DNA from 3 places in the Vibrio sp. NH-7 genome. Region 2 is predicted to be linked to each of the others. Evidence: predicted binding sites of a transcription regulator. Region 2 holds the regulator's gene; each other region holds the start of a gene.
The links. The regulator CRP, encoded in region 2, controls carbon source genes, mostly activating them, when cyclic AMP is high. The targets are predictions, from matches to a motif close to TGTGANNNNNNTCACA.
Positions count from the first base shown of each region.

Region 1: a site for CRP is predicted at 7,803-7,818, ahead of ACUALS_RS14915 (glycogen/starch/alpha-glucan phosphorylase). Genes of this name have one in related genera too.
Region 3: a site for CRP is predicted at 4,216-4,231, ahead of mlc (sugar metabolism global transcriptional regulator Mlc). Genes of this name have one in related genera too.

Region 1 is NZ_CM132188.1:107,097-116,920, forward strand. Features, by position in the region: gene ACUALS_RS14900 (alkaline phosphatase family protein) at 1-1,752, opposite strand, end outside; gene ACUALS_RS14905 (hypothetical protein) at 2,123-4,672, shown strand; gene malT (HTH-type transcriptional regulator MalT) at 4,735-7,443, opposite strand; gene ACUALS_RS14915 (glycogen/starch/alpha-glucan phosphorylase) at 7,995-9,824, shown strand, end outside.
Region 2 is NZ_CM132187.1:267,574-277,397, forward strand. Features, by position in the region: gene ACUALS_RS01285 (aspartate aminotransferase family protein) at 1-315, shown strand, start outside; gene astA (arginine N-succinyltransferase) at 426-1,445, shown strand; gene astD (succinylglutamate-semialdehyde dehydrogenase) at 1,480-2,937, shown strand; gene ACUALS_RS01300 (2-oxoadipate dioxygenase/decarboxylase family protein) at 3,124-3,915, shown strand; gene crp (cAMP-activated global transcriptional regulator CRP) at 4,004-4,636, opposite strand; gene ACUALS_RS01310 (phosphoribulokinase) at 4,878-5,747, opposite strand; gene ACUALS_RS01315 (YheU family protein) at 5,830-6,042, opposite strand; gene ACUALS_RS01320 (hydrolase) at 6,081-7,058, opposite strand; gene ACUALS_RS01325 (TIGR02444 family protein) at 7,068-7,547, opposite strand; gene ACUALS_RS01330 (ABC transporter ATP-binding protein) at 7,544-9,466, opposite strand; gene kefG (glutathione-regulated potassium-efflux system ancillary protein KefG) at 9,624-9,824, shown strand, end outside.
Region 3 is NZ_CM132187.1:1,995,816-2,005,639, reverse strand. Features, by position in the region: gene ACUALS_RS09190 (hypothetical protein) at 164-586, shown strand; gene ACUALS_RS09185 (outer membrane beta-barrel protein) at 626-1,219, opposite strand; gene cydH (cytochrome bd-I oxidase subunit CydH) at 1,349-1,441, shown strand; gene ACUALS_RS09175 (patatin-like phospholipase family protein) at 1,452-2,591, shown strand; gene pyk (pyruvate kinase) at 2,627-4,069, opposite strand; gene mlc (sugar metabolism global transcriptional regulator Mlc) at 4,307-5,524, shown strand; gene ACUALS_RS09160 (chemotaxis protein CheV) at 5,774-6,721, shown strand; gene ACUALS_RS09155 (error-prone DNA polymerase) at 6,772-9,824, opposite strand, start outside.

The sequences.
Region 1 (9,824 bases), on a different replicon from region 2:
CCAAGGGTTATAGATTAAGGTGAAGTCGGGCATCCCTTTGCCATCAAGTTTGGTGTAGTCTTCCAAATCCTGTTCAATTTTCCATTTGCGCGTTAAGCGGGTATAGAAGTCCCACACTGGGATGTCTTGATAGCCTTGGATGTTATCGATCAGAGATTGACGTTTTTTGGTTAACTCAATCTCAACCACAGAGCGTTCGTCCAGCTCTCTTAGGCAGCGTTTTTCGCCAAAGTCCCTCAACGCTTCGCCTGCTCCCAGGTTGACTAATCCATCATAGCTAGTGTGCGCGTTCCAATCGTACTGCGCGTTACAGTTGAGAGTTTTAAGGTGGACAAGACGATCAAACATGGTTTGAACCTTGTTGACTTGCATTAGCCTATCGAGTTGCAGTGCATCGTTACCAAAAAAGTAGTAGGCGCGGTCTTGCTCTCGATCGACAAAATGGAAATTGGGAATACCAGTCCCTTCTTTTCCAGAGACCTTTGCGCCCGTTTTAATGATGGGCAAGTTGCGCACACTGATGGTCGGCGTTGAAGAGATGCCCACCTGAGCGATGGAATCCGAATGGTCTCGGTAAAGGCGTTTGAAGAACGGCAGGTAGTGCGGGTCTTTGTAGGTTTGCTCCGATAAAATCTCTAAGAATCGAACACTTTGGACATGATCTGGCGTGGCTCGAGCAAAAGCAGGCTGCTCGGCGGTGAGTGTAAGATGCTGTTGATACGCGTGCTTAATGAAGGGCTTTTCAGGGTCGACTAAGCCTTCCATCAAACCTTGCTGTAACCCGTCGACGGTAATCTGAACGGCAAAGCGTCGATTCTGCTGCGATTCTAAGAAAGCAATCACCGACTCTGGGTGGTCATCAAAGTTGGTTTGCAGCCAGTCGTTCAGCTTATGCTGTCTTTCATCTTGAAACACAAACTGTCGATACGCTTTAAGCACGTTGAGTCGCACAAAATCGATCAAACTAATGGTAATCGCTTGAGCTTTGTTGTTGGTTTTGTCGACATACTGTGGCAAACCATCTTGAGCAATAGCCAAAATGGCATTCTTCATGTCGCCCTCATCCATACCCTGACCAACTTGATTCAAGATACCGACGACAATGGGTTGAATTTTGGCTACCAGCGCTAAGTCTTCTGGGCGGTTGGATAAATAGGTATAGGTGTCTGGTAGGCGGTCGAGGTCTTGCCATTCACCAACCTGAACCAACGCATCATAGACCGTCACCATTGACGCCATAAAGTGGCGATCGACTTTTAAGCCTTCTCGGTGTGCTTGATCTTTGTGGTGCTCTTTTTCTGGCTGGGCGCTTTGCTCACTAAGCGTAAACAGTGAGTGCTCAAATCCGGTCAGTACCTCATCGTCGTAGACGGTTTTCAAATATTGCTTAAACGTATCTTCGTTGCCGATGCCGGTATAACGGTCATAAAACTGATAGAGAAAATAACCCAAAGGAATGGCGTAGTTTGGGTTGGCAAGCTGCGCCATCACTTTGGCTTTGGTTTTGGCGTCAAGTGGCAGAGTGAGCAGGTAGGCTTCGAGAGTTAATCCGCCCACAGTGAACAGAGTCATGTCTCGGGCAAAGCGCGTCGAATAAGAGAGTGAGTCAGCGATCTGGTTTTTCAGTACCTCAGATGAGTTAAACAATCCACCGATTAGAGGGGTTTGACCCACTTCGGCATGACCTGTTGCTGGGAGAACCAGTGCTGCACAAACAGCGAGATTGAGCCTATTAGAGCGAAACCAACCCATTGAATTTAATCCTATTACACCGTGACTAATGTGCATTTTGGCAGCTTTGAGAGAGAGTGCAACATGAGGAGCGAATTTGGTGATATGCAGTGAAATGCCAATTAGCGGGAGTTGGTCGTTATTTTCAGTGAACGTTGTGAAAATTATTGTCAATGGACATCAAAGTTTAGATGTGCGCCGCAATTCACATCTGTTCTTTGTTGGTTCTCGCTATGGTCATCATGAAAATCGATGATGACATTATTTCCCTACGCGTTGAGTTGCTATGTTTGCGACATATTCGCGCTTGTAATGTAACTGAATGATTCTATTGAGTATTGGTTATATATCTCTGCGCTATAAGAATTAGTTCACTCAACGGAGAAATGATATGAACACACAACGTACCGTATTAGCGATGGCTGTGGCAATCGGCTTAACTGCTTGTGGCGGCGGAGGTGGAAGCTCGGATCCGGACCCGACCGCACCGGCAACATCTTCCTTTACCGCAAGGGCGGCAGATGGTTATCTAGAGGGCGCGATAGCGTGTCTGGATCTGAATGCGAACAAGGCATGTGATGCGGATGAGCCATCAGCGGTGACCGATGAAAATGGCGAGTTCACTCTAACAAATCTGACCGCTCAGCAGCGCCAAAGCGGCGTGGTTGTGATTGAAGTGGTGCCAGGTCAAACCATCGACCAAGACAACCCCGGCACGCCCCTCACTAAAGCCTACACACTTACCGCGCCTCCGGGCTCAGAATTTGTTAGCCCGTTGACGACACTGGTTCAAAATGAAGTGGAAAAGGGCAAGAGCTTAGAAGATGCAAAAGCGGTCGTGAAAGGACAACTTGGTAGCTTAGGTGGTAAAGTCGATCTCGAACAAGACTATGTTGCGGCAAAGGCTTCGAGCACCATGACTCAAGAGGAACGCGAAGCGTATATGTCTCTTCACAAGGTTGCACAAGTTGCAGCATCGGTGATGGCCAACGCGACCGACTCTTTGGATGCTTCAAAGGCCGGCATTGAAGACGACGAACTTAAGGAGCTGATCATCGAGCAAGTGATGCAGGTGGTCGATGACGTGTTGTCTCATATCGGGAATGCAGAAGATGACATCGACATTGACAAGATTCTTGAGGAACTCCCGTTAGAACTGGCTCAAGAAAACTTGAAAGACAAACTTGATGAGCTTGATGCGGTTAAAAACAGTGAAGATGTTGACCTGCTTAAGGTTCTAAAATCGGACGGTTTAGTTTGGTTTGACAGCTACGCAGAGGACTACGCTCCACCTGAGTTGGAGTTTGGCGCCATCCGCGTGAACAAAGAATCTGAAGTGGAAGAGCTTAAATTCTTCTACGACTACCAAACCGGTGACTTCGAGCAACATCACCAAGAGCCGGGCTCTGATGATGGTCAAATGCTCCTAAGCGCAGAAGGTTGGGTTGCAGCGGATGATACGGTTGTTGAAGTGGTGAGTCGTGAAGACGGCAGCGTACTTGTTAAAACAGCGCTGTCTGAACTGGATCAGGAAATCTCCGCGGATCGTGTCAATATCAGCAACTTGAATGTGCGTGAAATCCTAGAAGGTGCGGATGACTCTGAATATTGGCTTGACCACATTGATAGCGATCTCGTTTTCCCAGTCAATAGTGTGGCCTATAAAGTTGAATCAAGCATGGTTGAAGATGGGTACTACGGTTTCAACAAAGGAGATTGGTGTGAGAAGTCCGATCCGGATCGTTACCAAGCGCTAGGAAACATGTGTAACGGTATTAGTGCTGGCGGCGTATGGTTGAAGACGCTTGCATCAACGATTGCGGTGAATGACTCTGACCGCAGTGGAACACATGATACCGCCGACTTGATCCCATTGGCTGGGACGAACCACGGTATTTTATACGCGCAGCTAACAACGGTGGGTGACGTTGTTTATTACGCCTATCAAGGTGAGGAAGCTTTGACCAAGTTTGCGGCGCAAGGAAGTTGGCAAGATATCGAACATAAAGGCCAGACCTTGCGTGAAATCACGCTCCCTGAAGCGTTCGAAGATGACCTAACTTGGAGTGATTTCAACAGAGAGGATAACAAGCTTTACCTCGCTGTTTATAACGATTTCGTGCGCGTGACTTGGTATGTCGATGGTGATGAGGCAGAAGGGGATGAGTATCTATTCGGTTCAACCGCTGCTGAATTTATTGTCTCGAGTTACCAACCTTTCACTCTTCAAGCTTGTCTAGACTCATTGCCTGATGCCGACTATGAAAAACAAGTAGGCGATACTTGGGTTCAAAATGTAACGCGTAATATGTCTTGGGTGGGTCATACTCAGCATTGGACGTATCACTTAGAGCATATGGGAGATAACTTCTCTTGGCTTGCAGATTCCAATGTCACTGATTTACCTGCGCAGTATGCGTCTGGAGCGCTAACTCAAACACGAGTGAAAGGCTATGATGAAGCCAATAGCGTGGTGTTTGTGGAAGCGCAGTATGAAGACCAAGATCATTACTACGGTCAAATTGGTCGTGATGAAAGTGGCAACAGCTGGGGTAATGTCAAAGTGGTTCTACCAACCCCTGTAGCGAAGTCTGAACTGCTGTTGGGCAAAACGGTTGAGCATGAAGACGCAGCAGTCGCGAGCTTAACTCAAGTGACTGAGGCAGCGGAAGGTACCTTGGTTGAGCAGCTTCAATCGGAATACTTTACCTATACTCAGCAGTTCTTAGGCAAACGTTCGATTGAAGTGGCGGCGGGTGAGTTTGATGTTTGTCATATGGTCAGTTACACCCATTGGGGAGCTGGCGCTGCTAACCCTGTAACAGACAAGAACGTTGTTTGGCTAAACAATCGTGGTGTTGTGAAGCAAGAGCGTGATGACCCATCATGGGGTGCACAGTTAGACATTGAAGTGGCGAGTTTGCCAGAGATCGATGATTAACTTCTTCTTTTACGGGTGAGAAAAGCGCAGCGGTATCGCTGCGCTTTTTGTTTCTATTTGAGCTAGTAGCCCATCAATTGAAGCAAGTTTTCAGCGGTTTTGATGGCTTCTTTGCGGTTGGCGATATTAAGTTTTTGGTACAAGTTACGAATGTGAGTTTTAATGGTTGTCCCTGCGACATCCAACTCTTGGGCGATTTGTTCATTGCTAAACCCTGAGTAAATCAGACCCAGCACTTGCCATTCGCGTTGGGTTAGTGGGCTAGTACGAACAAGTTCAGGGATGTTTGGGTGATTAACCAACTTCTCGACGAACTCTTCATCGAAATGTACCGAGCGGCTACGCTGAGTAGTGGAAATGTCCTTCAGCAGTTGCTGAGCTCTGTGACGTTCCAAATCCCCTAGTTCATTCTTGTTATTGAGTTTCTCCAGAATATGGCCAATCTTCGCGCCATCAACCAAGAAGTTGCCCAACATACCCGTCTGATTGGTCAGCGCCAACGCCTGCTTAAGTCGATCTCGGGCTTTCTCTTCGTCCTTGAGAGAAATAGCCAAAACCGCTTCCACAATCAAGTTGCGGTTGGTGTCGGTAAGCAATTCGTTATTGTTTGCTTGTTCTTGCAAGAAAGCTAAGGTTTGCTCCGCTTGCTCGAACTCTTCCAGTGCAATCTGCGCGCGGGCAATGTTACGCCATTGAAGTTGAGTAAAGTGGTTACACGCTTGCTCTGGCTTAACGGTGGTGTCCAGCCATTGACGAATGGCCTCCAGATCGCCGCGCGCTTGCCAGAATAAAATCAATGACAGTGAGGCGTTCGCTGTCCAATCAACGTGGTAGGTTGACTGTTTCTGCAGATGCACAATTTGGTCGATGAACTTACCCGCTTTGTCGAGCTCCCCTCGGCCAATGGCAATACGCGCCAACATTGAGTAGCTATGTAAGTGCTTACTTGGACTGTGATTCCCTAGGATATCAAGCCCTTTGTATGCGCACTCTTCCGCTTCATCTAAGCGGTTCCAGCACCAAAGGATTTGCGCTCGAACACGAAGCAGAAACTCATGCAGGGGAACTTGTTGTAACTGCTGCTCTTCTATCAGTTTGAAGGCATTGTCTTGCACTTCGTACGCGGCTTGAACGTAACCTTGAGCGATCAAGATTTCGCTTTGTTGCAGCATGGCCCATAAGGCTTGGTGGTAGACTTGGTATTGTCTTGCCAGCTTTTCGGTTTGTTGCATCATTGGCAGTGCACGGCTTAAGTGGCCTAATACGTGGTTAACTTCGCCCACAACAGAGGTCGCAACGATACGACTACGATAGACGGTACTGTCGAGTTGGCTCAGTGACAATTCCGCTAGCTCAAGGGCTTTTTCAGGCTCATTCTGGTTAATTGCAACTTGGGCACGTAGTGCGTTGAACTCGCCTTGCTCTTTGGTGCTTAAAACCACGTTAAAGGCTTTCATTTGCGCATCGGCTTTAGAGAGCAAATCGCCAACATCATTGTATCTGTGCTGGCTTTGCGCTAGCCAAGCCTGAAGCATGCACAGTTTCGGTTCGCTGTAGAGTTGCTCAGGGCTGAGCGTCTCAATGGCCTTTTCGACACTTTGCAGCTCGCCGCCATTGAACATTTTCCACCCATATTGCAGCAAGATGTCGGCAATTAACTGGCTATTTTTTGCTTTTTGCGCATGGTAAAGCGCTTGATGAGGAGAAGAGAGCTTCAGCCACGCTTTCGCTGCGGTTTGGTGTAGCTCGGTTTCCTGCTGGGGAATACGCGCAGAGCGTTCGTGCGTTAAGAACTCCGCAAACAGATTGTGGAAGCGATACCAGTTTTGTTCGCCTTCCAGCGGGTGAATGAACAGACCAAAGCGGTTTAACGATTCAATCATGCTCAGCGCATCATCACGCTGGGTGAGGGCAGACACCAACTCATCATTGAAGTGATCAAGGATAGAACACTGGAGTAGGAATAAGCGAGTTTCTGCATCCAGTAAATCAAACACCTCTTCGACAAGGTAATCCCATAGATGAGCATGGTTAAATTCAGAAAATGACTCGGCGGACTGGGCTAAGGTTTTATGCTGATGCTGCGCTTGCAACGCGATAAGTTGCAATGCGGAAGGCCACCCCTCAACGTACGCTCGTAGGTTGTTTGCGGTAATGTCATCAATGCCATCAGCCACACGCTGATTAAAGAATCTTGTGGTCTCTTCGGTATCAAACGCCAACAGCTCGTTGCCAATTTCAATCATCAAGTCACGAACGCGTAAGTTTGCGGTGCCCAATGGAGGCGCGGCGCGACTCGTGACGACAAGCGTTAGGTTGTCTGGCATGTGCTTGAGGAAGAAACGCATGGCTTCGTGGATTTCTTCATCACTGATCAGGTGATAATCATCGAGCACGAGGTAGCACTCTTGATGGAACGCCGACATTTCAGAGAAGACTTCGCCAAACAGAGAATGAAGAGAGGAGAACTGGCGTTTCTCGGCGAGTTTTTGCGCGTTAGGGCAAGCGTTGTTGGTTGCTTTGTTCAATGCTTGTAATAGGTAGTTCATAAAACGGAAAGAGTCGTTGTCACTTTCGTCTATGCTGTACCAACCGACGTTAACTTTGTCCGATAGCCATTGAGCCGCCATCGTGGTTTTGCCATACCCCGCCGGAGAGCGGAAAAGGACCAGTTTGTAGCAAGGGGCTTGTTGCAACAAATCTAAAACTCGCGGACGAACGATAGCATTATGTAATCGACCCGGTCGGGTTAACTTAGAAGGAATCCACATCTTCTTTTCCCTGCTCAATACCCCTAATTGTTGTTATTCACTCTGCTAGGGGTGGTGAATAAATAGCCAATAGGCCTTGTTGACAGCGATGTTACTTGAGAACGAACCCCACAGTTATTGATCAACCACGAGATTTTTGTGTAATTCACACTTTGTTGTTATCTACGCCCCTAAATTGTGACTCTTGTCACCTTTATTGCGAGTTGTGAGTGCGACTTCTATCCTTTGTTGCACCGAAAATGATGAAAACTGAGTAACAGATGAAAACTTAATGTGATCAAGTATACATATCCATCAATTGGTTGTTTTTCTGAACCAACAAGTTTCATAAACAGGATGTAGGGTTAATTCGTTGATGGTGTGATCTCAATCACCAGGGTCTGCGCTCAGGAATAGTGAACTGAGAGTCAGATCACTCTGCTTTGAGGTGTCCTCCCTCTACGCCCTGAGCCCTCCTCCTAATAAGCCGTTTTGGAGGAGGATGTTTTGCTAGCCGTGCCCATGCACGATATGCCTCAGATGAATTAGAACCAATAAGTGAGATTTCTCTAATGAAACCTACGCAACAGACAAGCTTTGATAAAGCGACTTTCCAACATGACGTGAAAATGCACCTTTCAGCAACGTATGCAAAGACCGAAGAGACAGCAACGGCACGTGAATGGTACCTAGCAATGGGTAAGGCGTTAGCAGAGATAACGACACTCGATCTGCTAAAAACGGAACAAGATCCTAAAATCCAAAACGCAAAAAGCGTTAACTACCTATCACTTGAATTCCTCATTGGCCGCTTGACGGGTAACAACCTCATCAGCATGGGCCTTTACGAGCAAATCACTGAAGCGATGGCTGAGCTGGGCCAAAACCTGACGGACCTACTTGAAGAAGAGCGTGACCCTTCGCTAGGTAATGGCGGTTTAGGTCGTCTTGCGGCGTGTTTCATGGATTCATGTGCGGCTCAAGAATTCCCAACTGTGGGCTACGGTCTGCACTACGAGTACGGTTTGTTTAAGCAATCTTTCGAAGAAGGCCGTCAAAAAGAAGCGCCAGACGCATGGCGTGGTGTTGAAGGCTACCCTTGGGAAGTGGCTCGTCCAGAATTGGCACAAGAGATTGGCTTCTACGGTCACGTTGACGTTGAATATGTGAATGGCAAAGAAGTTCGTAAATGGGTACCAGGCATGACGGTAAAAGCGATGCCTTGGGACTTACCAATCGTGGGCTACGAATCAGACACGGTGTACCCACTGCGTCTTTGGGAATGTCAGGCGATTGCTCCATTCTCACTTGCGAGCTTTAACAACGGTGATTACTTTGAAGCGCAGCACTCACTTATCGATGCAGGCAACATCACCAAAGTTCTGTACCCGAACGACAACCACGAGAAAGGCAAAACTCTGCGTCTAATGCAGCAGTACTTCCACTCAGCAGCATCAGTACGCGACATTCTACGTCGTCATGAAGCGGCAGGTTTTGCACTCGCGGATCTTCCAAAGCAAGAAACGATTCAGCTAAACGATACGCACCCAACGATTGCGATTCCTGAATTGATGCGCATCCTTGTCGATGAGAAAGGTCTGTCTTGGGATAAAGCGTGGGAAATCAGCGCGAATACTTTTGCGTACACCAACCACACGCTATTACCAGAAGCATTAGAGACATGGCCAGAGTCGTTGATTCAACGTCTACTTCCACGTCATATGGAAATCATCTTTGAAATCAACCACCGCTTCCTACAAGAAGTTCGTAAAATGTGGCCTGGTGATGGTGAGAAGCAAGCGAAGCTTTCTATCATCCAAGAAGGTTTCAACCGTATGGTTCGCATGGCAAACCTATGTGTGATTGGTTCGTACAAGGTGAATGGCGTTGCAGCGCTGCACTCACAACTGGTTAAAAAAGACCTGTTCCCTGAGTTCAATGAGATCTTCCCAGGTAAACTGACAAACGTAACTAATGGTATTACACCACGTCGTTGGTTGAAGTTCTGTAACCCAGGTTTGTCTAACCTCATCTCAGAGAAAATCGGCACAGAATGGCCTGCAAAACTAGAGCTACTTGAAGGCATTGCTCAATACGCGACGGATGCGAAGTTCCAAAAAGCATTTATGGCCGTTAAGAAGCAAAACAAACAGCGCTTGGCGGATTGGGTTCAAGAAAACATGGGCATCGAGCTTGATACTAACGCGATCTTCGACGTTCAAATTAAGCGTCTGCACGAGTACAAGCGTCAACACCTAGACTTGCTACACATCTTGTCGCTTTACCACCGCATCATCAATGATCCTAGCTTTGAATGTACGCCACGCGTGTGTTTCTTCGCTGCCAAAGCTGCGCCGGGTTACCACCTAGCGAAAGAGATCATTTTTGCGGTCAACAAGGTT
Region 2 (9,824 bases):
GTGAGCGATCCAGAGACATTGGCTGGCGTTGCTGAGCGTGAAGCGCTGTTCCGTGATGGCTTGGCTAAGCTGAATGATAAATACCAAGTTTTTGCCGAGGTTCGTGGCAAAGGGTTACTACTCGGTGCTGCACTTAATGATGAGTGGCAGGGCCGTGCTCGCGATGTTTTGGTCGCAGCGGGTAAAGAAGGATTAATGGTACTAGTTGCGGGTGCAAACGTAGTGCGTTTCACGCCGTCACTTGTCATTAGTAAAGAAGAAATCGAAGAAGGATTAGCGCGCCTGGATAAAGCATTAGCGTCGCTAACACAATAATTAAAACATCTAACTGAGCTAAGTCATCATGCTTAGCTCGACTACCGAGACCACCAGTTGTTCTTCAAAATAGCTGGTGGTGTTGGTATGAGCATCAGGAGGGAGTATCGATGCTAGTTGTTCGCCCTATCGCAATGTCGGATTACGACGCACTACACACTTGCGCCGTCGAATCGGGTCACGGATTTACATCTCTACCAGTTAACGAAGAATTGTTAACCAACCGAATTACTCATTCAGAGTACAGTTTTACCAAGCCAGATGTTACAGAGCCCGGTGATGAAGGTTACCTAATGGTCGGTTTTGATAGCGAAACTGGCGAAGTAGCGGGTTGTACCGGAATTGAAGCTTCAATTGGCTGGGATGTCCCATTTTACTCTTACCATATCAGTACGATTGTTCACTCATCAGCAAAGCTGGGCGTTAACAATGTCGTTAAGTTGCTGACATTTGGTAACAACTACACCGGATGTAGTGAGATTTGTACACTGTTCCTAAGACCAACATTCCGTGGTGGTTTGAATGGTCGTCTTATGTCGAAGTGTCGCTTCTTAATGATGGCTGAGCACCCACATCGCTTCTCTAAAACGGTGTTCGCTGAGATGCGTGGTGTGTCTGATGCAGAAGGTAATTCGCCTTTCTGGCAGTGGCTGCAAGAGCATTTCTTCTCGATTGATTTCACCATGGCTGACTACCTAACAGGTATCGGTAAGAAAGGCTTTATTGCCGACCTTATGCCTAAGCTGCCCATCTACATCAACCTGCTAAGCAAAGAAGCACAAGCGGTAATTGGTGAAGTGCACGAGAACACACGCCCAGCGCTGCGCTTACTTGAAAAGGAAGGTTTCACTTGCCGTAACTACGTCGATATTTTCGATGGTGGCCCAACGGTTGAATGTGATGTGCGTAATATTGAATCGGTACGTCACTCGTTCCGAGCCAAAGTGACCATCGCGGAGCATTCAAGCGCGAACGATTACTTAATTTCTAATACGTCTTTTGAAAATTTCCGCGCGACAGCGGCAAAAGCGGCCTATGACCGAGAGACCGAATCCGTGATTCTTTCTCCTGAGGTAGCGGATGCACTCAAAGTAAGCGAAGGCGAATTCGTTCGAATGTTGGCTCAGTAAGCCTGAATGTATAAAGAATTTGAAGGAAGAAGTTATGACACATTGGATTGCAGGTGAATGGGTTGCGGGACAAGGCGAGCCGATGAGCTCACAAAGCCCGTACAACAACGAAGTGATTTGGCAAGGCGACAGTGCAACGCCTGAACAAGTCGAGCAAGCGGTATCGGCGGCACGCAGTGCGTTTGTCGGTTGGAAGAAAATGAGCTTTGCTGAGCGCGAGGCGATTGTTTTAGCCTTTGCCGAAAAAGTGAAAGAGAACAGCGAGCAGATTGCGGAAATCATTGCCAAAGAAACGGGCAAGCCAATCTGGGAAACGCGTACAGAAGCGGCAGCAATGGCCGGTAAAATTGCTATTTCGATTCGTGCATACCATGACCGCACCGGTGAAGCGCAGCGCGAAGCAGCAGGCAACCAGATTGTGCTACGTCATCGCCCACTGGGTGTGATGGCGGTATTTGGTCCGTATAACTTCCCTGGTCATTTGCCAAATGGTCACATCGTGCCAGCCCTTTTGGCCGGTAACACCGTGGTATTCAAACCATCTGAGCAAACGCCACTAACCGGTGAGTTTGCGATGAAACTGTGGGATCAAGTTGGTTTACCAAAGGGCGTGATTAACCTAGTTCAAGGTGCCAAAGAGACGGGAATAGCGCTCGCTGATTCGAAAGGTCTTGATGGCGTGCTATTCACGGGTAGTGCAAACACCGGGCATATTCTGCACAAGCAGTTTGCAGGACAACCGGGCAAGATGCTGGCGCTAGAGATGGGCGGCAATAACCCGATGGTGATTTCTGACAACTACGGCGACCTTGATGCCACGGTTTACACCATCATCCAATCGGCATTCATCAGTGCAGGGCAGCGTTGTACCTGTGCCCGCCGCTTGTATGTGCCTGTAGGTGAGAAAGGTGACCTGCTAGTGAGCAAACTGGTGGAAGCAACCAACAGGATCCGTGTCGACCAGCCATTTGCAGAGCCTGCTCCGTTTATGGGGCCTCAAATTTCAAAAGCTGCCGCTGACTTTATCCTTGCTGCGCAAGCGAATCTGCAAAAGCTTGGCGGTGAGAGTCTAATCGAGGCGAAAGCGGGTGAGGCGGCATTTGTTACACCGGGTATCATTGATGTCACTGCGATTGCAGAACTGCCAGATGAAGAGTACTTCGGCCCGTTGCTGCAAGTCGTTCGCTACCGAGGTTTGGAAAAAGCGGTGGAACTGGCTAACGACACACGCTTTGGTTTATCGGCTGGCCTAGTATCTACCGATGACAGTGAGTGGGAATACTTTGTTGACCATATCCGTGCGGGTATCGTAAACCGCAACCGTCAGCTCACTGGCGCGAGTGGTGATGCACCATTTGGCGGTCCAGGCGCATCGGGTAATTTACGTCCAAGCGCTTACTATGCCGCAGACTATTGTGCTTACCCTATGGCTTCGATGGAAGGCAGCGAAACATTGCTGCCTGCTACGTTAAGCCCAGGGTTAGATCTATAACCATAATAAACCACTAAGGTTTCCCTTATTGCCTTTCTTAGCCGAAAGGCACTTTAAACGTCACAGGTTGAAGGCTACCTAATCAGATTTTCTGGACACATTTTGGTTAGGTGGCCTCTTTTATATCGAAAAACAATACTAATAAAGCTCTCTTTAACGTAAACAACCCCGATACAAGGAGGCGTTATGACGCCAGATGTTTTGTTCCAACCGTTATGGAATGACTATATTCAACGCTTATGTCCCTCTGCTGAAAAAGTGCATCAACTTCTGCAAGAAGACGAAGCATTGATCAACGACCATATTGCTTTGCGCACCTTCAATGTTGAGCCGTTAGGCATTGCGACGCTGGCTCAACCATTCCTTGATGCTGGTTACACCCCTTGTGGTGACTATGTGTTTGAGAGCAAAAAGTTAGTCGCCAAGCATTTTGAACATCCAGACCCAACGCAACCGAAAGTATTCATCAGTGAACTCAAAGTCGATGAGTGTTCAGCCGAGTTGCAGGCCATCGTGGCTAAACTGGTTGAGCAGGTGGACGCCTCTCAATTGCAAAGCCCAGAGTTTTTGTATGGCGGACGTTTGTGGAATCTTAGCTACGCTGATTTCCAGACGTTGGCAAAAGAGAGTGAATACGCTTCTTGGTTAGCTGCCCATGGTTATGGTGCAAACCACTTTACGGTGAGCGTGAATCAGTTAAATGCGTTTGGCGAAGTGGTTGATGTGAACAACCATCTGCGTGATGCAGGCTTTACCATCAATGAGTTTGGTGGTGAGGTGAAAGGCTCCCCAGATGTGTTGCTCGAACAGTCATCTACTATGGCAGACAAAGTCCCCGTGCAATTTACTGAAGGCACAGAGATTATTCCGGGTGGTTTCTATGAGTTTGCCAAGCGTTACCCAATGAGCAACGGCGAGCTTTATCCAGGGTTTGTTGCGGCGTCTGCTGATAAGATTTTTGAAAGCACCAATGGGTAAGTTCGAACAGGGATTACCTAGTTTGTATTGCTCACAAACAAAAAAGCCACCCAATGGGTGGCTTTTAAAATTCAGCAGTTAATCGAGATTAACGAGTACCGTAAACAACGATTGTCTTACCGTGAGCAGAGATTAGGTTCTGCTCTTCTAGCATCTTCAAGATACGACCTACTGTCTCACGAGAACAGCCAACGATTTGACCGATTTCTTGACGAGTGATCTTGATTTGCATGCCGTCCGGGTGAGTCATCGCATCTGGTTGCTTCGCTAGGTTTAGTAGCGTTTGCGCGATACGGCCAGTAACGTCTAAGAACGCAAGGTCGCCCACTTTTTGGCTAGTCACTTGAAGGCGGCTTGCCATTTGCGCTGAAAGGCGCATTAGGATATCTGGGTTTACTTGAATTAGCTGACGGAACTTCTTGAATGAAATTTCTGCTACTTCACAAGGAGATTTAGCACGAACCCATGCGGTACGCTCTTGGTCTTCTTCGAATAGACCAAGTTCACCGATAAAGTCACCTTGGTTTAGGTAAGAAAGGATCATTTCCTTACCTTCTTCGTCTTTAATAAGAACCGCAACTGAACCTTTAACGATGTAGTACAACGTCTCAGCTTTCTCGCCCGCGTGAATTAGCGTGCTTTTTGATGGGTACTTATGAATATGACAGTGTGAAAGGAACCACTCTAATGTTGGGTCGGTTTGAGGTTTACCTAGAACCATAATATCTCACTTCCTCTGCAGGGTACGCTTGCCGCTTTCCATGTTTTAGCTAAGCCTTAAATAGGCTTACTAGGATAAGAGCACTTTACAAATGCTGCAAGCCAACTTGTGTTTCGGTTACAAATAGTATCCTTTTTCGAAAACGATTTCTTGATTTTAATCGGGTCCTACTTGGGTTTTGCTACGCAAAACTGTGCACATGATCACGGTATGAAAAGTAATCGTGTTCTAGCCGTGAGTTCTAGCCAATTTTTCCTGTTTCGATGAGTTGCTGAAGGATAGGACGAACGATCAATTCCATCGCAAAACTCATCTTGCCACCAGGCACGACTAAGGTGTTATGTCGCGACATAAATGAACCATCAATCATTGCCAGTAAGTATGGGAAATCGACGTTCTTAATTCCGCGCAAGCGAATGACCACGAAACTCTCATCCAAGCTCGGGATGCCTTTTGCATTTAAAGGATTGGATGTATCGACGGTCGGCACTCGTTGAAAGTTAATGTGGGTGCGCGAAAACTGTGGGGTGATGTAGTTGAGGTAGTCGTCCATCGAACGAACAATCGAATCCATCACCGCTTCACGAGAGTGACCTCGATCGCGAGTGTCTCGAACAAACTTTTGAATCCACTCTAAGTTCACGATTGGAACCATGCCAATCAAGAAGTCCACATGCTGGGCAACGTTAACATCGCCATCGACGACGCCGCCATGCAACCCTTCGTAGAAAAGAACGTCGGAGTTCTCTGGCAAGTCTTGCCAAGGGGTGAAGGTGCCAGGCATTTGGTTGTATGGTACTGCCTCGTCAAAGGTGTGCAGGTAGCGGCGAACTTGCCCTGTACCTTCATGGCCATATTTACGAAAGAACTCTGCTAGCGCAGGAAAGTCGTTAGCTTGTGGGCCAAAGTAACTAATATGGCGGCCTTGCTCGCGCGCCTTACGGATCTCCACATCCATTTCTGGTCGTGTGAAGCGATGGAAGCTGTCGCCTTCAACCCATGCGGGTTTGACGTTCATCATATTGAACATCTTACGGAAAGCTTCTGAAGTAGTGGTAGTACCGGCGCCAGAAGAACCGGTAACGGCAATAATTGGATGTTTTGCTGACATGACAAACCTTGTCGTTGAATACGTTCCTGTAATCGGAGTTCACTATAGCACGCTTTAGTAAACCGTCATTGTATGCAGTTCTCTAAAATTTGTTTTTGAGTTGAATGTCGACGGTTTCATGTAACTCGGAGAAAACCACGACCGCATCACCTGACTCGAGCTGTTTCTTAATTTGATCAATCTTGCTTTGCAGTGACACCTCTACCGCTCCGTAGTCGGTTCCTTCCCTAAGGACAAACTCACGAATCAAGTTTTCTAATGTCTCTGGTGCAATGTCTTGCCAAGGAACAATCATAAATACCTCTAGATTTTATGTTCGCAGATGAGGCGCTATTATGCCGGATCGGTGAGACTTTCATAGTAGGCGGGCAGGGCTTCTTCCAGCCAAAACCGCGGTTTGATGGCGCTGCCGGTAACAAAGCCGACATGACCGCCTTGATCAAACAGCCGGTAATCGATGTTATCGGGCAGCACATACTTGGGGATCACCGCATCAGTCATAAACGGGTCGTCTTTGGCATGAATGATTTGCGTCGGGACTTTGATCTCTTTCAGGCGGTGGATGCCCGAACAGCGCTGGTAGTAATCTTCGGCATCTTTAAATCCATGCAGCGGCGCGGTGATTAAGTCGTCAAACTCGTACAATCGCGTCACCCGTTTGATGCATTGATAAGTTAGCCCTAACTCGCCCTTGAGTAAGTGGTGCTTCTGCAAGGCGCTCTTTTTCAAAGAGGAGAGTAAGTAGTTTTTGTAGAGCTTAGAAAAGCCTTGTTCAATTCGCTCCGAGCAGGCCGAGAGATCCAATGGCGCGGAGACAATCGTTGCGGCATCGAGTAGTGGGTCTTGATTATACTTAGCCAAGTAGTTCGCCAGCATATTTCCGCCAAGTGAAATCCCAACGGCAACCTTCTTTTGAGAAGGAAATAGACTATTGAGGTACTGCAAAAAGAAACGGGCATCTTCGACTTCACCAGAGTGATAAGCGCGCGCTAACTTGTTCGGCTTACCGCTGCAGCCGCGAAAGTGCATCATGACGGAGAGCCAACCTTGTTTGTTAAACGCATCCATCAAGCCATTGGCGTAAGGGCTGTAGAAGCATCCTTCCAGTCCGTGGAACAGAACGAAAATCGGTTTGCTTTTGGCCGCTGTGGTCTGGTTATCTTCACCCCAAGCGATGTCAAGGAAGTCACCATCGGGGGTATCAAGTGTTTGCCAGATAGGCTCAAACAGCGCTTTTTTTCGAATTAAGCGCGGAGCTAGGGTTTGAAGGTGGGGATTGGAAAGCCCTTTGGCGGCGACAAACTGAGTCATAAACAGTCTCTATAGGTTGGCGATGTTATCAATGGGCTCAGCGAAGGCTGAATAGAGGCGCTCGCCACCAAGTTGACGGCAATACCGAAGCGTAAGTGGCTCGCCGAGATTCTTTTCCAATTGAATACTGTTAATGCAATCAACCAGATCAGACTGCTGCTGTTTTTCGAGTTGCAGTTCGAATTGAAGCGATTCTCGATAGACAGTGTCTGGCACTTGGCTTTTTAGCTTTCGCCTTAACTCGCGGAAATTGAGGAGTAGGGCTTCGGAGCGCCCGAGACACTCCTCAACACGATGCCAATCTTGCTCACCAAAACAGACCTGTTGTTCGTCGAGCCATTTGAGCAGCAGTAATAAATTGACGTTACCTTTAAACTGATTTTGCAGAGCTAAGCACGCCTCTTTTACTTCTCGCACACTGTAGTACTGCAAGCTAAATTGCCACAAGCGCTCAAGTGTTAAAGAAATTTGTGCGTGCTCTGAACTCATTGGCTACTGAACTCCTGCTCCATCTGTTCTAGCTCTTCTTGGAGAGCCATCCATTCCATTTCAACATCTTCAAGCTCGGCTTTGCTGTTGGCTTGAATGGCGAGTACTTGATTAAGTTTAGCTTTATTTTCGGCTTCATAAAGTGAGTTATCGGATAATTGCGTTTCCGCTTCCGCTAACGATTCACCCAACTTATCCATTTTTTCTTCTAACTTTGTCAGGTTTTTGCGAATTGGCGCGGTTTGCTTGCGAAATTCAGCTTCACGGCGTTTCTGGTCTTTTTTTGCCGCCGCGCTGTTCGCACTCGTTTTCTCTGGTTGCTGAGCTTGGGCTTCACGTCGCTCCGCTTTTTGTTGCTCTGTTAGCCATTTGTAGTAGTCGTTCAAATCGCCATCAAATGGGGCAACTTGGCGATCATGAACCAGGTAAAGATCATCGGTGGTCGCACGCAGTAGGTAGCGGTCGTGCGAGACAATCACCATCGCCCCCTCAAAGGTTTGCAGAGCCATAGTTAGCGCTTGACGCATATCCAAATCTAGGTGGTTCGTTGGTTCATCGAGCAGCAGCAAGTTCGGTTTTTGCCATACGATTAATGCCAGCACCAGACGTGCTTTCTCGCCACCGGAAAACGGCGCTACTTTTTCTAGCGCTTTATCGCCTTGGAAGCCAAAACTGCCGAGATAATTACGCAGCTCGAGCTCATTCTTGTCAGGCGCGATCTGCATCATGTGCTGCAACGGTGTTTCTTCTGGGTGAAGCGTTTCTAGTTGATGCTGAGCAAAGTAGCCAATCTTCACGCCTTGTGAATAGGTTAAGTCGCCCCCTTGAGGATTGAGTTCACGAGAAAGTAACTTAATCAGCGTTGATTTACCTGCGCCATTGCGACCAAGTAGACCTATGCGACTGCCAGGTACGAGGTTGAGGCGGATTTTTTCTAAGATAAGATTATCGCCATAGCCTGCTGATACCTCATCCATCATGATGATAGGGTTTGGCAGCGCATCTGGATCGCGAAATTGGAAGCTGAATGGGTTATCGAGCTGCGCAGGCAGAACCTTCTCCATTTTCTCTAAGGCTTTAATTCGGCTCTGTGCTTGGCGAGCTTTCGAGGCTTTGTAGCGGAAGCGGTCGATGTAGCTTTGCATGTGCGACATCTGCTTTTGTTGCTTCTCAAATTGCGCTTGTTGCAAGATAAGCTTCTGAGCACGCTGTTCTTCAAATGATGAGTAGTTGCCGGTGTACTCGTTCAGTAACTGATTCTCGACGTGAATGACACGACCGACAATAGGATCGAGAAAGTCTCGGTCGTGCGAGATAAGCACGAGTGTCCCCGGGTAGTTTTGTAGCCAGCGTTCCAGCCACATCACGGCATCTAAGTCCAAGTGGTTGGTTGGTTCATCAAGAAGCAATAAGTCTGAACGGCAAAGCAGAGCTTGAGCTAGGTTCAAGCGCATACGCCAGCCCCCCGAGAACTGAGTTAAGTTCCAACTCATTTGCTCTTGGCTAAAGCCTAAACCATCCAATAATTCCGCCGCACGAGCGCGGATACTGTAACCACCGATGGTTTCAATTTGGCCGTGAATTTCAGCAACGAGCGTCCCTTTGTCTTGTTGCTCCGCCTGTGCAAGATCGGCTTCTAGCTTTCGATATTCACGATCACCATCGATGACGTACTCAATGGCGCTACGCTCGAGAGCAGGAGTTTCTTGAGCGACCCATGCTAGTTCCCAATGAGCAGGTTTGCTGAAGTTACCCGCATCAATAGACAGCTCGTCTTTTATTAATGCAAAAAGCGTCGACTTACCGCAGCCATTTTTTCCGACCAGGCCCACTTTGTCGCCGGGATGAATGGTTGCTGAAGCTTGCTCAAGAAGGGGTTTTCCGCCACGTAGTAGCTGTATGCCAGAGAAGGTGATCATAGTTGTTTGCTTTATCTTTGCTCGTATTGCGTCGAATAGTAGGGGGAATAAGATTAAAAGTCGATTATTGCGTTATTTGCGCTAACCACGTATAACAAACTGATAACCTATAAAAACAATAGAATACATTCGAAACACAAGGATTGCTGTCCAAGGAATGCAGAGTTTAGCCACGCAAAAGCCCAAAGTTTTGGTGCTGTATGCCCACCCTGAGTCACAGTCGTCAGTGGCCAACCAAATGATGCTCAAGAAAATTCAATCACTTGAGCATGTCACCGTGCATGATCTTTACGCGCACTATCCCGATTTTTTTATTGATGTCGCTGCGGAGCACCAACGACTTATCGAACATGATGTG
Region 3 (9,824 bases), 1.4 Mb from region 2:
TTGTACTAAAGTCAGAGACTCCGCGACGTATGTTTTGGTTTGTTACAAATCGCTGCTCTTGTAGGCGGCATCTTTGCGGCGCATTAACTTTTGTCTGACACTAAGGAGGCCTGATACAGGATAATTGTACGCTGTTTTATATTGTCTAAGATATGGGGTTTGTATGAACAAAGCGCTCTTTTCAGGTGCACTAGGGACACTACTTTTCGCTGTTTCTTTTTCTTCTAGTGCTGATGAACCACAAAAAACAGACTTGTCGGTAGGGATGGCATTGGACCAAGACCTGAGTGTTGTGGTTGAAATCGATAACCAGTATCGTTTTACCATTGGTAACGATGGCGGTGCTTTTGATTACATCATATCGCGTGGCGAGTTTGATCAAAGTATGCCCGTATCATGGTACGTTGGCGTAGGCGGTTGGAGCGAGTGGGAAGGTAAGGAGTTCGGCGCTCGATTACCACTTGGCTTAAAGTGGGACATCAGTAAAGGTTGGAACATGTATGGCCAAATCCACCCAGAGTTGGACTTGTATTCAGGCGCGAAGCTACAAGTTGGTGGCGCACTGGGCATTAAGTACTCGTTTTAAGTTGGCTGCAATAGGGGGGATCTCCCCCCAAAAGCTTGATTAAAAACGCCAAGTTAAGCCGACGTTGGTAGAGAACTGGTTCATCCAAGATGTTTTAAATTGAATCACACAAGAATCAGAGCCAGTTGTCGGGAGGTTACATACTCCTTTAGTGTCATTGTCAACGACGGTACCTAACCATCGGGCTTGAACATTTGCCGCAAGATAGTCGGTAATTTGGTATTCGAACCCGCCGAAAATTGATGCTGAAAAACCAAGTTTGTCGTCTACCCACTCTGCATCTACGTAAGAACCTCCTAATCCAAGCCCTAGATAAGAAGAAAAATCCTGACTCAGTTCATATTGGATGCTGCTCTGAAAATGCAAATAGTGCACATCAGAATCCAAGTTGACCTGTTCTACTTTGGTGGCTTGTCGAGTATAAAACAAGCCTATTCGTCCGTTGTCTAGATCGGTTTCGACACTCAATCCCAAATTAGTAGACGCTTCAAGATCAAAGTCATCGCCATCTTGGTTTTCAACACTGCCGCCTAGGGTATATCCCACCCATGGCGTGATATACAGTTCGGCTGCATAGCCGTGAGTTGCTCCGAGTAAACATAAGAAAACTCCCGCGCGGATAACAAAGTTCATACTGGCTCCAAAGATTGAATACACCTACTAATTGTGATGCTAACGCCATAATTAAGCACAAAAAAAACGCAATTATTGAAGATGATTCACAGTGATGTTATTACTTTGTTAAACAAGAAGGAGGTGTCTATGGAACACGATCTCAAATATGCCCTAATCATCACGGCTGTCGTCTTTTCCGTTTTAATTGGATTTGGCGTTGTCGCGATATCGACAATGTAGAGAGTTTTGAATGCGAAATAGCGGTGTCGTGACAAACGCTGCGGTACAACTCGATCTTCAGAACTTCAAAAAGTACACCGGCGGTAAAAATGCGTTGGTTGCTCAAGGTGGCGGCCAAAGGGGTATTTTTACCTCTGGTGTATTAGATGCCTTTCTCCTATCAAACTTCGATCCTTTTCATTCCTTCTACGGTACGTCAGCCGGTGCGCTGAATTTATGTGCGTTTCTTTGTCGTCAGCGTGGTATTGGAAAATCCTTTATTCTCGATTTGACCACAGACCCACAGTTTTTCCATCTGTTTAGCTATATTCGCCGTCGCCAATTTTTGGGTTTAGATTGGGCGCTCGATCGTGTATCTGACTATCCGTATCGTCTTGATATTGATATGGGACGCCAGGTGCTCGCCGGGCGAGAAGCGTTTGCAGCGGTAACCGACACCCACAAGTTGATGGACCACTATTTGCCAATGCTCAGTGAGGATTGGAAAAAAGTCCTAATAGCGACCTGTGCGATTCCACGGTTGTACAATCAACCGGTCGAATTTGAACATGGTATATACGTAGATGGTGGTGTGTCTGCGTCAATACCCGTACAGGAAGCATGGCGCCGCGAAGCTCGATGCATTGTTGTGATTCGAACTGAAGGCGACGATTTGGTGTCGGACACTCCGGAAGTCGTTGAAAAGGAGGCGGTTGAATGGTTTCGCGATTCATTCAACTCTATCCAAGGCCATTGGCAGAGTAAATTAATACAATGGAAATCTGATTGGAATACCTTCTTGAACGAGCAGGTTTCTCGAGCGCATCGACATAAACCCGAGCTTAACCATTTTGAGGCATTGAATGGCGGGCGTTGGTTATTTGGAGCCGATGATATCTACAGGCTTAGCCACCTTCTTGGAGATAAATTTGATTCTGGGTTGGCGGATATGTTGATGGTTCATTATCAGACCTACTCGTTAACCCAAGATTTTCTCCAAGCACCGCCAGATGATTGTTTTATTGTCCAGATTAAGCCCGAAGAGCCGCTGCGTTCAAGCTCATTGTTGAGTGAAAAGGAGAGTTTGTTGCATGACTATCAGTTGGGACTCGACGCCGGCTTTCGTTTCGTTGAAACCTATAGCCAGCTTATTCCACAAGAAATGAAATAGGGAGCATCGCTCCCTATTGCGTTTTTATGATCTGGTTAGGCAGACAGAATACGCATACAGTTGGTTGAACCAACCACATCCATCACATCGCCCTGAGTAATGATCACAAGGTCACCATCGTCTAATAGCCCTCGTTGTTTTAGGGTCTCGACCGCCGCTTGAGCCGTAACTAACCCCGTATCTCCTTTAGAATCAAAATAAACCGGAAAGACGCCGCGATACAGCGCTGAGAGATTCAGCGTCGCTTCGTTACGCGATAAAGCGAAAATAGGTAAACCAGAGCTCAACCTAGATGTCATCAATGCGGTACGACCCGATTCGGTTAATGTGATGATGCCTTTTATGCCGCGCATATGGTTGGCGGCGAACATGGTCGACATCGAGATTGTCTCTTCGCTGCTTTCAAAAACCTCTTCCATTCGATAGCTCGAACGGTTGATGTCGGCCATCTTCTCGGCTCCTAAACAGACCTCTGCCATGGATCGTACGGTTTCTAATGGGTATTTACCTGCGGCAGTCTCGCCAGATAGCATCACTGCATCGGTGCCATCGAGCACAGCATTGGCGACATCCATCACTTCGGCTCGTGTAGGCATTGGGTTTTCCATCATCGACTCCATCATCTGTGTTGCAGTAATGACGGTTCTATTTAACGCTCTAGCACGTCGTATAAGCTGTTTTTGCACGCCAATTAGCTCAGGGTCACCTATTTCCACACCAAGGTCGCCACGCGCGACCATGACGGCGTCTGAAGCTTTAATGATGTCATCGATATTCTCTTCGGTCGCAACGGTTTCTGCTCGTTCTACTTTGGCAACCAGCCTAGCGTGAAGCCCCGCATCGCGCGCTAAGCGTCTTGCGTATTTCATGTCTTCGCCATTACGTGGGAAAGAAACCGCTAGGTAATCGACTTTGAGTTCGGCCGCGAGCTTAATATCATTCTTGTCTTTTTCAGTCAGGGCATCGGCGGAAAGGCCACCGCCTTTTTTGTTGATGCCTTTGTTATTGGATAGCGCACCACCAATGGTCACTTTGGTACGAACCTCTGTGTCAGTGACGCCAATGACTTTCAATTGGACTCGCCCGTCATCGAGCAGAAGAACATCACCCGCAGACACATCTTGAGGCAGCGCTTTGTAATCCAAACCTACGGCATCCTGATTGCCTTGACCCGCAGGAAGCGCGCTGTCGAGCGTAAAATTGTCACCGACATTGAGGTGGATTTTTCCTTCTGCAAACGTCGAAACACGGATCTTCGGCCCTTGTAAATCGCCAAGAATCGCAATGTGTGTACCCAGTTTAGCGGCGATGTTGCGTACACGAGTTACGCGTTGGCGATGGTCGTCGGCGGTACCATGCGAGAAATTCATGCGAACGACATTCACGCCCGCTTCGAGTATTGCTTCTAATATTCCAGGCTTATCTGTTGAAGGTCCGAGTGTTGAGACGATTTTTGTTCTTCTTTGTGGTGAGGTCATTATGATCTCCTTGATCTGACTCTGCGTGATAATTAGTAATTTTAGACGGGTAGGAAAAATACATAATTATTTATGCAAAAAAATAGAGCATGAAATGTGATAAAGCCTTCGCTATTTGACTGGGTACACAAAGAAACATGTTTATACGTGACACTTGTCACGGCGATCTATCAAAGCTCTTCACAATTACTTCGCAAAGTAAAAAAATTACCTAGTTGTTGATATTCGGAGCACTCTATGTACATGGCTCAACCTGGCCATATTGATCATATCAAGCAGGTCAATGCTGGACGGGTCTATAAACTCATTGATCAAAAAGGGCCTATTTCTCGCATCGATTTATCGAAGGAGAGTGAACTGGCACCCGCTAGTATCACCAAGATTACTCGTGAATTGATCGAAGCCCACCTCATTCATGAAACAACCGTGCAAGAGGCCACCAGTCGGGGGCGACCTGCGGTTGGTTTGCAAGTGAACAATGAGGGTTGGCAATTTTTGTCGATGCGTCTTGGCCGAGGCTACTTGACCATTGCTCTGCATGAATTGGGCGGTGATGTATTGATTGATACAAAAATCGACATTCATGAAATTGATCAAGAAGATGTGCTTGCTCGCCTGCTGCATGAAATTGACGAGTTTTTCCAAACCTATTCTGACCAACTTGACCGTGTGACGAGTATCGCTATCACTCTTCCTGGCTTAGTGAATTCCGAGCAGGGCATTGTGTTGCAGATGCCACACTACAATGTTGAGAATTTGGCTCTTGGCCCAGAAATCTATAAGGCGACAGGGCTTCCTGTTTTCATTGCCAACGATACGCGTGCATGGGCGTTGGCGGAGAAGCTCTTTGGTCACTCTCAAGAAAACGATAACTCGGTGTTAATCTCCATCCATCATGGTTTGGGCGCAGGTATCATACTCGATGGCCGAGTGTTGCAAGGTCGTCATGGCAATATTGGCGAGCTGGGGCATATTCAGATCGACCCAAATGGTAAACAATGTCACTGTGGAAACCGCGGTTGTCTAGAGACCGTGGCGAGTTCGCAAGCTATCCGTAGTGAAGTGGCAGAGCGTATCGCGAACGGTGAAACATCAATATTGTCAGAAATAGAAGAAATTTCTGTTGAAGACATCTGTGAAGCCGCAGAAAAAGGTGATGCGCTAGCGGTTGATGTTGTAGAGAAGTTGGGGCGTTATCTAGGATCGGCCATTTCGATTGTGATCAACCTTTTCAACCCTGAGAAGATATTGATTGGTGGCGCGATTAACCAAGCTAAAGAAGTGCTTTATCCTGCGATTCAAACATGCATCGAAGAGCAAAGCCTTCCTGTTTACCATCAAGATCTTGAGCTGGTGGAGTCTCGATTCTACAAACAGGCAACCATGCCGGGAGCAGCACTTATCAAGCAAGCGCTCTATGACGGCCTATTATTGATGAAAGTGATCGAGGGCTAATGCCTTCGGTTGCTCACTTACTATCTATCTTTTCACTAAACCCCTATAATCTTTCTGTTATTAGCAGACTATACTTTTGCTAGTAGAGGGTTTGAGGTGCCGAGTCTTCATCACTGGTGCCATTGACCTCAGTCTCTATTTCCATATCTACACTTTGTTAAAATACAAATTAGTGGTCTTGGTATTAGTTTTTACCTTAGTCTTTCTTTAGACTATTTTGTTTATATAACCTTTTGGTAGAGAAGTGGTATGTCTGGAGTTTTAAATACGGTTGATCAGCGTACGAACCTAGTTGGTGAAAACCGTTTAGAGTTGTTGTTATTTAGTCTAAACAGTAGACAGATCTTTGCCATTAATGTGTTTAAGGTTCGCGAAGTCATTAAAGTGCCACAGTTGACGAAAATGCCGGGCTCTCATCACAACATTACTGGCGTTGCTTCGTTGCGTGGTGTGTCTGTTCCTGTCATTGACCTTCGCAGTGCGATCGGCTTTCCTCCTTCTCGCCAAGAGACACAAGAACAGAACTTAATCATTACCGAGTATAACCGTACCGTACAAGGCTTTTTGGTCGGTCAAGTTCGTAATATCGTCAATACCGCATGGACGGAAATTCAGCCACCACCAAAAACGGCAGGGCGCTCAAACTACCTGACCGCGATTACGCGAATTAAAGATGGCGAGAACCAAGAAATCGTCGAGATTATCGATGTAGAAAAAGTGCTCGCTGAAATCATCGATTACGATGTGTCGATTTCTGAAGGTGTTCTTGATGAGCAGTTAGCCGCTGAAATGGTTGGCCGTAACGTACTGATCGTGGATGATTCCTCGACAGCTCGTGCGCAGGTCAAAGGAACCTTATCTCAACTCGGCTTGAATATCATTGAGTGCCGAGACGGCCTTGAAGCTCTGGCGCTGCTAAAATCGTGGGCAGATGAAGGTAAGAATGTCGTCGAAGAACTGTTACTCATGATCACTGATGCTGAAATGCCAGAAATGGATGGCTACAAGCTGACTCATGAAGTACGTAGCGATCCAAGAATGAAAGATCTTTACGTGACTTTAAACACATCACTTAGCGGCAGTTTTAATGAGGCGATGGTAAAGAAAGTAGGCTGTGATCGATTTATTTCTAAGTTCCAACCCGACCTATTGGTTGAGGTCGCTCAAGATAGGTTAAGAGATATACTCACCGATTAAGAAGTATTGCTTTAAAAACGAAAAGGGTCTCAGGGACCCTTTTTTGTCTTTTAATGAAAATCCCGTGACCGACTTTGCAGTTCTTCGAGCTTATCGGTCATATCAATGAGTCGCCCTGCAATCACATGAGTGACTTCCCCTTCACGTTCTAAAATCCCTTTCACCATGAGTATTTTGGCGGTGAGATAGGCTTGCTTTTGCGCTCTTGCAGTGGCTTGCCATACCACCACATTGATGTTGCCCGTATCATCTTCAAGAGTAAAAAACGTCACACCTGCCGCCGTACCGGGGGCTTGTTTTCCTGTGACTACACCAACAACGGTCACTAACGATTGGTGCGGACGCGTCATGAGTTCACTCATACGGGTAAATCGTCCCAACATTCCCGCCTTGTCGAGTAAACGAATAGGGTGCTGCTGGAGAGAAAGCCCCGTAGCGGCATAGTCTTCGAGCAAGGTCTGTATCTCAGAGGGAGCCGCGACAGGCATTGAATCTGTCTCTTGAATGTCTTTAAACAGTGGTAAATCAGAGAGTGAATCCATCATCGACCAACGGGTTTGGTAGCGATTATTGGCGATGGATTGCATTGCGTTGGCTGACGCGAGTAACTCGATATCACGTCGATTTAAACCAATATGTTTGAGTTGATTCGGGTGGTTGAATCCTTGTTTCCCGCGAGCCTTGATCAACTGGTGGCTACTCTCAATGCTGAATCCTTTGATTTGTCGTAAGCCCAGTCGAATCGCAAATTTATCACCACATTTTACAACTTGATGGTCGTGCAGCGATTGGTTAACGCAGACAGGTAATATCATGACATTATGACGTTTTGCATCTTGAACAAGCTGTGAAGCACTGTAAAACCCCATAGGTAGGCTATTGAGTATGGAGGTGTAAAACGCTTCAGGGTAGTAATGTTTTAACCAAGCTGAGCAATAAGCCAGTACCGCAAAAGAGGCGGAGTGGCTTTCAGGAAAACCGTATTCACCGAAGCCTAAAATTTGGTCAAAAATGCGTTCGGCAAATTCCAGCTCATAGCCGCGACTGAGCATGCCTTCAATCAGTTTGGTTTTAAATTTGATTAAGTCCCCATTTTTCTTCCAAGCGGCCATCGCGCGGCGTAGAGAGTCTGCTTCACCGCCACTGAATCCGGCGGCCACCATTGCTAGCTTGATCACTTGCTCTTGGAAAATGGGAACTCCCATCGTACGTGACAGCACTTCTTCGACCTCTTTGGAAGGGTAGGTTATTGGTTCGATCCCATCACGGCGCTTGAGAAATGGATGGACCATATCGCCTTGTATTGGGCCTGGGCGGACGATGGCGATTTGAATGACTAAATCGTAGTAGCAGGCGGGCTTAAGGCGCGGCAACATACTCATTTGGGCGCGCGATTCAATTTGAAAGACACCTACGGTATCCGCTTGCTGGATCATTCGATAGACGTTGGGGTCGTCTTGTCTTCGCGTGATCTCCGCGATGCTGAGCTCTTGATTGTGCAGCTTTTTGACCCAGTCAAAGCACTTGCGGATAGCACTGAGCATTCCAAGGGACAGGACATCGACTTTGAGCAGTTTTAAGCTCTCGAGGTCATCCTTGTCCCACTGAATGACGGTTCTATCTGGCATGGAAGCATTCTCGACAGGCACCAATTGATGAAGAGGGCCTGCCGCAATCACAAAGCCGCCAACGTGCTGAGAGAGATGTCGAGGAAACCCCATGATTTCATTAACCAAGGCGATAAACTGCTCACCCTTAAGTGAGCCTGGTTGTAGCCCTAGTTCAACAATCTGTGCTTGCCAGCCTAGAGAGCGATCACGACGATTGACGTTTTTGATGAAGTAGTCGAGTTGGCTCTCTTCAATGCCTAGTGCCTTCCCTACATCACGCACTGCACTTTTAAAGCGATAGGTAATGACGGTAGCGGCGAGTGCAGCGCGCTCACGGCCATATTTTTGGTAGATGTATTGAATCACTTCTTCGCGACGTTCGTGCTCAAAGTCGACATCAATGTCGGGGGGCTCATTGCGCTCTTTACTAATGAAGCGCTCAAACAGGACCGAGATTTGGCGCGGGTCGACAGAGGTGATTTCCAAACAGTAACAGACCACCGAGTTTGCGGCTGAACCTCGCCCTTGGTAGAGAATGCGATTACGTTTGGCAAACATGACGATGTCATGAATGGTTAAAAAATAAAATGGGTAGTTGAGCTCTTCAATCAGATCGAGCTCTTTGTCTATTGTCTCTTCGACATGCGCAGGCACGCCTTCAGGAAAGCGTAATTTTTTGCCATGCTCCACGAGTTTACGTAAGTAGCTGTTGGGAGATTCGCCGTTCGGAACCAGCTCACTTGGGTACTGATATTGGAGCTCGCCCATCGAAAATTTACACCGTTTGGCAATATGAACACTCTCTTCAAGCCACTCTGGTTTGAACAGTTTGCTGAGTTTTTCTTTGCTGCGTAGAGTGCGCTCCGTATTGGTCAGTAAGTGGCTGCCAATATTATCGACACTTTTTCCTAACTGAATTGCCGTGAGAACGTGTTGCAGCGGCAAGCGTGTCGCGGTGTGCATTAAGACGCCACCACAGGCAGTAATCGGTAAAGCCAATTCTTGGGCGAGTCGCTCACAGTGCTGTAAGTATTGCTTCTCGTCCGAGCTTAAATGGCGTTGTATGCCTATCCATAATCGATGTTGGTGATGCTGTGTTAGCCATTGCCCCCATTTGAAATCCGAGTCTTGATGTGAGGGTAACCAAATGACTAAACAGTGTTTCACTGTCATCAAGTCCCACTCCGAAAGTTGATACTGGCCTTTTTCAGAGCGCCTTCTAGCATTGGTAATGATGCGGCACAGCTCTGCGTAGGCATCATGGGTTGGACAAAGGAGCACCACTTGGCACTCTTGATTGAGCCAGAACATGCTGCCAATAATGAGCCGAGTGTTAAGCTGGTGTGTTTCTATTGCTTTGTATGCTCGCACAACACCGGCTACCGAGCACTCATCGGTGATCGCCAATGAGTGGTAGCGTAAAAAATCGGCTTGTAAAATCAGCTCTTCAGCGTGGGATGCGCCAGTCAGAAAAGAAAAATTAGTCTGGCAGA